4 regions of the Achromobacter sp. 1011791174 genome follow, and region 4 is predicted to be linked to each of the others. Evidence: predicted binding sites of a transcription regulator. Region 4 holds the regulator's gene; each other region holds the start of a gene.
The links. The regulator sigma-54, encoded in region 4, starts transcription at its own class of promoters, with help from an activator protein. The targets are predictions, from matches to a motif close to TGGCANGNAANCTGCTTT.
Positions count from the first base shown of each region.

Region 1 (2,202 bases), on a different contig from region 4:
TGCGCGCCTGCCTGAACCTGTGGCCGGACGCCGAGATCACGATGGAAGCCAACCCCGGCACCGCCGAGGCCAGCCGCTTCCGGGACTATGCCGCCAGCGGCGTGACGCGCTTTTCGCTGGGCATCCAGAGCTTCGATGACGTCCAGCTCAAGAAGCTGGGCCGCATCCACGACGCCGCCCAGGCCCGCGCCGCGATCGAGATGGCGCAGCGCGCCGTGTCGCGCGTCAACCTGGATCTGATGTTCGCCTTGCCGGGCCAGACGCTGGCGGCCTGTACGGACGATCTGCGCCAGGCGCTGGCCTTCGGCACCGAGCATCTGTCGCTCTATCACCTGACGATGGAGCCGAACACGGTGTTCGCCAAGTTCCCGCCCGAGGATTTGCCGGACGACGATACCAGCGCCGCCATGCAGGACCTGGTCGAAACCGAGCTGGCCACGGCGGGCCTGGCGCGCTACGAGGTGTCCGCCTACGCCCGGTCGGGCGCGCGTTGCCGTCATAACCTGAATTACTGGGAATTCGGCGACTACCTGGGCATCGGTCCGGGCGCGCATGGCAAGCTGTCTTTCCATGATCGCATCGTGCGCGAGGCGCGCCTGCGCAACCCGGAATCCTGGATGCAGGCCGCCGCCGCGCGCGACGGCAGCCATCTGGCCGAAAGCCGACAGGTCGGGCCGGACGAGCTGCCCTTCGAGTTCATGCTGAACGCCTTGCGCCTGAAGGACGGCGTGGCGGCGACCCTGTTCAGCGAGCGCACCGGCCTGTCGCTGGCCGTCATCGCGCACCAATTGGAGGCAGCGGCCAAACGCGGCCTGCTAGACGCCGATCCCACCCGCCTGCAGGCGACCTCCCTGGGCTGGCGCTTCCTGAACGATCTGCAGGAAATGTTCCTGTAGCAAAAAAGCACCAAGATGGGGCGTTCATGCCCCATCTTTTGCACCATATTGGTGCTACATTTTCCTTCTTACTCGCCGTTGTCCCCGGGGATTCCCTGAGGCCAAACCTGGCACGCTTATTGCTTCCCTCTTTCATGCCAGTCGAGCGGCAGCGCCCTCGACCCTTTTATCTAATGGAGATGACATGGCAAGCCCGAAAGACGTCCTGAAACAGATCGCCGACAACGAAGTCAAATTCGTCGACTTCCGCTTTACCGACACCGTGGGCCGCGAGCACCACGTGTCCGTGCCCACGAGCGCGATCGATGAAGACAAGCTGGAAAGCGGGCAAGCCTTCGACGGTTCGTCGATCGCCGGCTGGAAGGGCATCGAAGCCTCGGACATGCTGCTCATCCCCGATCTGTCCACCGCCAACATGGATCCGTTCCGCGAAGAGCCGACGCTGATCCTGTCCTGCGACGTGGTCGAACCTTCGGACCTGAAGGGCTATGACCGCGATCCGCGCTCGCTGGCCAAGCGCGCCGAAGCCTACCTGAAGTCCTCGGGCCTGGGCGATACCGCCTACTTCGGTCCGGAACCCGAATTCTTCGTGTTCGACGGCGTGACCTGGAACACCGACATGTCGGGCACCTTCGTCAAGATCAAGTCGGAAGAGGCCTCCTGGTCCACCGGCCTGGACTTCGAAGGCGGCAACACCGGCCATCGTCCCTCGGTCAAGGGCGGCTACTTCCCCGTGCCCCCGGTCGATTCGTTCCAGGACATGCGTTCGGAAATGTGCCTGCTGATGGAACAGATGGGCGTGCCGGTCGAAGTGCACCACCACGAAGTGGCGGGCGCCGGCCAGCTGGAAATCGGCACCAAGTTCAGCACGCTGGTGCAGCGCGCCGACTGGACGCAGATCACCAAGTACATCATTCATAACGTGGCTCACGCCTACGGCAAGACCGCCACCTTCATGCCCAAGCCCATCGTCGGCGACAACGGTTCGGGCATGCACGTGCACCAGTCCATCTGGAAGGACGGCCAGAACCTGTTCGCGGGCAACGGCTACGCCGGCCTGTCGGACTTCGCGCTGTACTACATCGGCGGCATCATCAAGCACGCCCGCGCGCTGAACGCCATCACCAACCCGGGCACCAACTCGTACAAGCGCCTGGTTCCGCACTACGAAGCCCCGGTCAAGCTGGCCTACTCGGCCCGCAACCGCTCGGCCTCGATCCGCATCCCCTACGTCGGCAACCCGAAGGGCCGCCGCGTCGAGGCGCGCTTCCCGGACCCCCTGGCCAACCCGTACCTGGCCTTCTCG
Region 1 covers NZ_JCBANH010000021.1:12,136-14,337, reverse strand. The annotation lists gene hemW (radical SAM family heme chaperone HemW) at 1-896, shown strand, start outside; gene glnA (type I glutamate--ammonia ligase) at 1,081-2,202, shown strand, end outside.
Region 1: a site for sigma-54 is predicted at 1,005-1,022, ahead of glnA (type I glutamate--ammonia ligase). Genes of this name have one in related genera too.

Region 2 (2,202 bases), on a different contig from region 4:
CGGCTTGGTGTCCACGCCGCGCAGTTCCTCTTCGCCCACCGAGAAGGCGACCACCGGCACGTCGGTGGCCTTCAGGCCGGCGTTGCCCAGTTCCTTGTAGAAGGGCACGTTGGAGTCGCCGTTGATGGTGGAGATGACGGCGGTCTTGCCGCCGGTGGCGAACTTCTTGATGTTGGCGACGATGGTCTGGTAGTCGGAATGGCCGAAGGGCGTGTAGACCTCGTCGATGTCGCTGTCCTTCACGCCTTTGGAATGCAGGAAGGCGCGCAGAATCTTGTTGGTGGTGCGCGGGTACACGTAGTCGGTGCCCAGCAGCACGAAGCGCTTGGCCCCGCCGCCGTCCTCGCTCATCAGGTACTCGACGGCGGGTATGGCCTGCTGGTTGGGCGCGGCGCCGGTGTAGAACACGTTCTTCTCCAGTTCCTCGCCTTCGTACTGCACCGGATAGAACAGCAGGCCGTTCAGCTCCTTGAACACCGGCAGCACCGATTTGCGCGACACCGAGGTCCAGCAGCCGAACACCACCGCCACCTTGTCCTGCGCCAGCAGCTGGCGCGACTTCTCGGCGAACAGCGGCCAGTTCGAGGCCGGATCGACCACCACGGGCTCCAGCTTCCTGCCCATGACGCCGCCCTTGGCGTTGATCTCATCGATCGCCATCAGCGCCACGTCCTTGAGCGAGGTCTCCGAGATCGCCATCGTGCCGGACAGGGAATGCAGGATGCCGACCTTGATCGTGTCTTCGGCGGCATGGACCGAGGGCATCCAGCCGGCCAGGGCCAGCAGGCTCACGGCGGTCAGTTGCTTGAGGGCTAGTCTGCGTTTCATGGGGACTCCTGGGTAGGTTGCGCCGGCATTGCCGGCATGAAATGGACAGGGCCTGTACCGCGCCTCGCCAGGACATCAAAGCAAGACCCGTGCCAGCCGCGCCGGAGGCGGCGGCGCGGCGGGGCCGCGATATGTAGGCGGGAAGGGCGGGGCGCGGGAACGATGCGGCGGAGCGGCTTGCTCAATCTGGTGCCGCGTGCACAAAACAGGTGCGTGATCTGCGCGGCGCTGGTGCGCGCCGGCGCCGCGACGGCGCGCCGCGCCTTGTGGCCGCGCGGGATGTCGTGGCAGGGAAACAGGGGGAAAACGCGCTGCGGGCGCGGACATGGCATGCCGCTTGCTTGGGAATCCGTACTTGCATACCAGAGAGGATTCCAGCATGAACGCCGCAGCAACGCAGTTCGACACCGCCGGTTGGACCATCGCGCAATGGCAGGCCGCCTATGTCGCGGGCGCCCGGCCCGAGGCGCTGCTGGCCGGCCACGCCGCCGCGCCGGACGCGCCCGCCGACAATGCCTGGATCCTGCGGGTCGACGGCCAGGCGCTGGCGCGCCAGCTGGACGAACTGGCGCGGCTGCTGGCGGCGGCGGACGGCGACCTGTCGCGCCTGCCGCTGTATGGCGTGCCCTACGCGGTCAAGGACAACATCGACGTCGCGGGCTGGCCGACCACCGCCGCCTGCCCCGCGTTCGCCTACACGCCCGACGAGGATGCCGGCGTGGTGCGGCGCCTGCGCGCCGCCGGCGCCATCCTGATCGGCAAGACCAATCTGGACCAGTTCGCCACCGGCCTGGTGGGCACGCGTTCGCCGCACGGCGCGGTGGCCAACGCGTTCCGGCCCGAGTACATCAGCGGCGGATCGAGTTCGGGCTCGGCCTCGGTGGTGGCGCGCGGACTGGCGGCGTTCTCGCTGGGCACCGACACGGCCGGCTCGGGACGCGTGCCGGCGGGCTTCAACAACATCGTCGGACTCAAGCCCACGCGCGGCTGGCTCAGCGCCGCCGGCGTGGTGCCGGCCTGCCGCACGCTGGACTGCGTGTCGGTGTTCGCCTTGACGGTCGACGACGCCTTGCGCGTGGCCGACATCGCCGGCGGCTACGACGCGCGCGATCCCTACTCGCGGCCCGTGCCGGCCGGCACGGCCCGTCCCTGGCCGGCGCGGCCGCGTTTCGCGGTGCCGGACAAGCTGGAGTTCCACGGCGACGCCGAGGCCGAGGCCGCCTTCGACGCGGCGCTGCGTGAGGTGCGAGCCACCGGCGCCGAGCTGCGGACCGTTGATTTCTCGCCCTATGCCGAGCTGGCCGCGCTGCTGTACCAGGGGCCGTGGGTGGCCGAGCGGTTCGCGGCGGTCGAAGCCTTGTGGCGCGAGCAGCC
Region 2 covers NZ_JCBANH010000139.1:6,196-8,397, reverse strand. The annotation lists gene urtA (urea ABC transporter substrate-binding protein) at 1-828, opposite strand, end outside; gene atzF (allophanate hydrolase) at 1,208-2,202, shown strand, end outside.
Region 2: a site for sigma-54 is predicted at 1,155-1,172, ahead of atzF (allophanate hydrolase). Genes of this name have one in related genera too.

Region 3 (2,202 bases), on a different contig from region 4:
GATATTCAAAACGTCAGACATCTTGCGCGGTCCAGGATTACATGCAACCGCGCATTGTAAAGCGAGCGGCGGGAGCGCCGCAGCCGCCCCCGCGCGGGACCGCCGTCGGCCCGCGGCCGGGCGGGGCGCGCCCCGCCGGCCGCCTTCGGTCCCTCAGAAGCTGCGCGCCACCGAGAACACCGCCCCCAAACGTCCCGACGGATGGCCGTACTTGGTCGGCAGCCAGTTGTCCTTGGTCGCGCCCACGGCCGCCAGGCCCAGCACCCAACCTTTCAGATCCTTGGTCACGCCCAGCTTGTAGTCCACGTAATGGCTGATGGAATCGCCATTCATGTTGGTCTGGTTCTTGAGCTTCTGATAGCCCAGGTGCCCGACCAGGCCCCAGCCGTCGCCCAGGTCGAAATTGGCGGTGCCGTCCAGGTACCAGGTGCCCTTGCTGTCGGGCGTGCTGAAGAAGTCGCCGGGCGTGTAGGAGTACTTCAGCGTGTAGTTGGCGTAGGTCGCGGCAAGGTAGAGATCGGTGTTGTTGTAGTTGCCGCCCTTGGGCGAGCTGGAACCCGGGTAGTAGTAGTGCAGCACCCCCGCGTCCAGCGTCAGGCCGCCGCCCACATCCCCCTTCCAGCCGCCGTAGAAGTCCATTTCCAGATTGCCGTCGGTGTAGACGAAACTGGACACATTGGAGTTCCAGTTCCCCAGGTAGAAGCCCGAGCTGTGGGTCAGGTCTATGCCCAGCTGCGCCGCAGGACGGAAGTCGGTCTGCGAATAACCACGGAAGCGGTAGTCGCTGACGATGGCGGCATTGCCGCTGAGCGAGAAGCCGCCGCCCAGATCGGTGGGCTCGGCTTGCGCGACCGCGGCGAAACATGCAGCGAACACGAGGGGCAAGGCTGGCAGCGTCTTCTTCATGGTGCGGAGTCCTGGTCGGATGAAGGGAGTCGGCGGAACGCCCACGGGGCGTTTCCGCCTGGCCGGCCGGCGCATCGGATCAATGGCGACGGCTCGCAGCTCTTCAAGCAAGGCCCGTGCCAGGTTTCAATCCGGTGGCGCCGCGCTGGCGACGGGCTGAACGCGAGGCCACGCGCACCAGAAGCGTGCCGCGCGGGCACGACTCCGCCCCTCCCGCGCATCAAAATGGGGAATGCGCGCCATGCTGGATCCAGCCCCGCTCCATGCCGCGAGTCGCCGCCCCATCCCTCGACAAGGTCCCAAAGGCGACATCCCAACAGCCATGGCCCGAGGACTCGGCCTGCGCGAGCGCCGGAAACGAAGCGGCCCCCGAACGCGGGAGCGTCGGGGGCCGGGCGGGCCAGGCGTGGAGCGCGGGTCGCGGCTACGCCGCAGGCGCCTGAAGCGCCGCTTAGTTGGCGGCTGGAGCCGTCGCTGGCGCAGGCGCGGCCGTGGGCGCGGGAGCGCCCTTGCCGTGGCGTTCCTGCATGCGGGCGTGGCGTTGTTCCATGCGCGCCTGGCGTTCCTTGAGCATGGACGCGACCTGGCTGCGCTGGGCGTCATTCAGGCTGTCCCAGACGGCCAGCCACTGATCGCGGGCCTGCTTCATCTGGGTGTCGAACTGACCGCGGTTCTGCTCGGACTGCGAGATCAGCGCGCGCGGGTCGAGCTTGCCGCTGTCCAGCTGCGCCTTGAGCAGGTCATGGCGCTTGGCGCCGGCGGCGCGCATGGCGTCGCGCAGACCGCGCTGGCTGTCCTGGGCCGTCTTGACCAGCGCCTGCTGCTTGTCGTCCAGTTTCAGCTGTTCGAGCTGCTTCTTGGACACGGGTCCCAGGCCGGGGAAATAGACGCCGTCATGCATGCCTTTGTGGAAGCCGTCGTGGCGGCCTTCATGCATGGCGTCCGGCGCGCCGCCATCGACCGGCGGCGCGGCAGACACGGCGCCCGCCCCCATCGCGCCGGCAACGGCAATGGCTAGAGCGGCCAGATTCGAACGTAGAGCGTAGCGGGACATCGAGGTCTCCTGAAATTGAAGAAAGCGAGACCATTGTGCGAGCGGCCCGGTTTCAGTCAGGTTTCGCCTACGCCCCTGCTTGTTTCAGTCAATTGCGTCCCGGATTTCGACATCCCAACCGCCTCAAGAAGCACGTGGAACGCCCCCATATGCCGATCATCCCCGATAGAGGCCGCACGGATCCGGCTTTGCCGGTCCGTAGCGGCGCCCCCTGGAGGGGGAAGCGCGCAGCGCTTCGGGGG
Region 3 covers NZ_JCBANH010000005.1:32,205-34,406, forward strand. The annotation lists gene rlmD (23S rRNA (uracil(1939)-C(5))-methyltransferase RlmD) at 1-21, opposite strand, end outside; gene AC6LJ5_RS02960 (TorF family putative porin) at 154-906, opposite strand; gene AC6LJ5_RS02965 (hypothetical protein) at 1,358-1,960, opposite strand.
Region 3: a site for sigma-54 is predicted at 1,011-1,028, ahead of AC6LJ5_RS02960 (TorF family putative porin). Genes of this name have one in related genera too.

Region 4 (2,202 bases):
ATGCGCGGCTCGACGTAGCGGTCGGCGCGCGGTTCGCGGCGCGGTGCGTCGTCGTCGCGGGAGCCGGCGCGGGGCTTGCCGCCGCCTTCCAGGATCTCGGCCTGACGCGCCACCATGTCGATCTTGGCGATGCGGCTGTGGCGGATTTCAGACAGCGAGCGGCGCAGGTCGCCCACGGTGAAGGGTTCTTCGCGGTCGCCCCAGGTCCAGCGCAGCACGCCCAGCGATTCGTCGGACAGCTGCGGCGCCAGTTCGGCCAGCACCTCGGTCTGCACCGGCGTGGCGCGGCCGGAGGCCAGGCTGGCGCTCAGCCAGGCGCGCAGCGCGAAGAAGACGATGAGGCTCCAGATGCCGACCCCGACCCACCACAGGTAGGGGCTGAACTTCTGCACCATGTCCATCGTGGGCTGGCCCAGCGAGTGCAGGAATTCGAAGCTCACGCGCTTGCCCGCGTCCAGTATCCAGTTGGCGACGAAATACCAGATGATGAGGGCGACGGCGATCACGATCGCGCGCAGGAGGAGTCTGGGAAGCGCAAGTTTGAGCAGGGTCTGGCCGATCAGGCGGCTATCCTGGCGAACGCGCTCGGGCGAAGTCTGATTCATCATGCAAAATATTGTACCTATGACCCGTCCGATTTTAGAACTGCGTCCCGGTCAGCATCTGACGCTGACCCCACAGCTGCAGCAATCGATCCGATTGTTGCAGTTGTCCACGCTCGAGCTGGAAGCCGAGATCTCGCAGGTGCTGGCGGACAACCCGCTGCTCGAGCGCGACGACGAACCCGTGGCGCCCGAGGCGCAGGCAGAGTCCGAACGCGAGTCCTCGGTGCAGGACGACGAGCCGGCGGCCGAGCGCGACGCGCCCATCGAGGAAATGCCCGGCTCCGGCGGGGTCTACCCAGACGAGGACGGCGGCCCGCCCGAGGCCGCCATGCCGGACACGCTGCGCGAGCACCTGCTGGGCCAGCTGATGCTGACCCGGGCGGCGCCGCGCGACGCCGCATTGGCCGCCCTGCTGATCGACGAGCTGGACGAGAACGGCTACCTGGGCTCGCCGCTGGAGGAAATCCTGGGCTGGCTGCCGGCCGAGCTGGAGCCGGATATCGACGAGCTGAAGGCGGCGCTGTCGCTGCTGCAGTCCTTCGATCCACCCGGCATCGGCGCGCGGGACATGGCGGAATGCCTGCTGTTGCAATTGCGCCACCCGGACATCACGCGCCTGCCCGAGGCGGCCGACCCGGCGGCGCTGGCCTGCGCCCGCGAGATCTGCGCCCGTCACCTGCCGCTGCTGGCCACCGGCAATGTCGCCCGTCTGTGCGCGGCGGCGGGGTGCGACGAAACCCGGTTCCGCGCCGCGCACGCCCTGATCCTGCGCCTGGAGCCGCGTCCGGGACGCGCCTGGACCGTGCCGGCCGCCGACTACGCCGTGCCGGACGTGATCGTGCGCAAGACCCGGCGCGGCTGGCAGGTCACGCTTAACAGCGCCGCCGTGCCGCGCCTGCAGATCAACGGCCTGTACGCGCAGATGCTGGGCAATCAGAAGGAATCGGCCCACGCCGGCCTGCAGGCCCAGCTGCAGCAGGCCAAGTGGATGATCCGCAACGTCGAGCAGCGCTTCGACACCATCCTGCGGGTGTCCCAGGCCATCGTCGAACGCCAGACGGCCTTTTTCAGCCAGGGGCCGGCGGCCATGCGACCGCTGATCCTGAAGGACATCGCGGGCGAACTGGGCCTGCACGAATCCACGATTTCACGGGCCACGACGCAGAAGTACATGCTCACCCCGTTTGGCACGCTGGAGCTCAAGCGCTTCTTCGGGGCGGGGGTGTCGACCGACGGCGGCGACGCCACCTCGGCCACGGCGGTGCAGACCCATATCCGCCAGATGGTGGCGGACGAGAATCGCGCCAAGCCCTTGTCCGACAGCCAGATCATGGAAAAGCTGGCCGACCAGGGCATCGTGATCGCCCGGCGCACGGTGGCCAAATACCGCGAGGCGCTGCGCATCGCGCCGGCGGCGCTGCGCAAGGCGCAGGCCTCGGTTCGCTGAAATCAGGGACGAATGGCTGTAAATTCGTCCCTGATTTCAAACACTTGCGTGACATCTCGGTTGCAATTTTTTTGCGCAAGCCGCTTGCCAGTTCGAGAATAATTTTCGATAATTATTCTCATGTACATTTGTGTATGCAACGCGATCACC
Region 4 covers NZ_JCBANH010000102.1:14,288-16,489, forward strand. The annotation lists gene AC6LJ5_RS25540 (hypothetical protein) at 1-608, opposite strand, end outside; gene rpoN (RNA polymerase factor sigma-54) at 625-2,052, shown strand; gene AC6LJ5_RS25550 ((2Fe-2S)-binding protein) at 2,173-2,202, shown strand, end outside.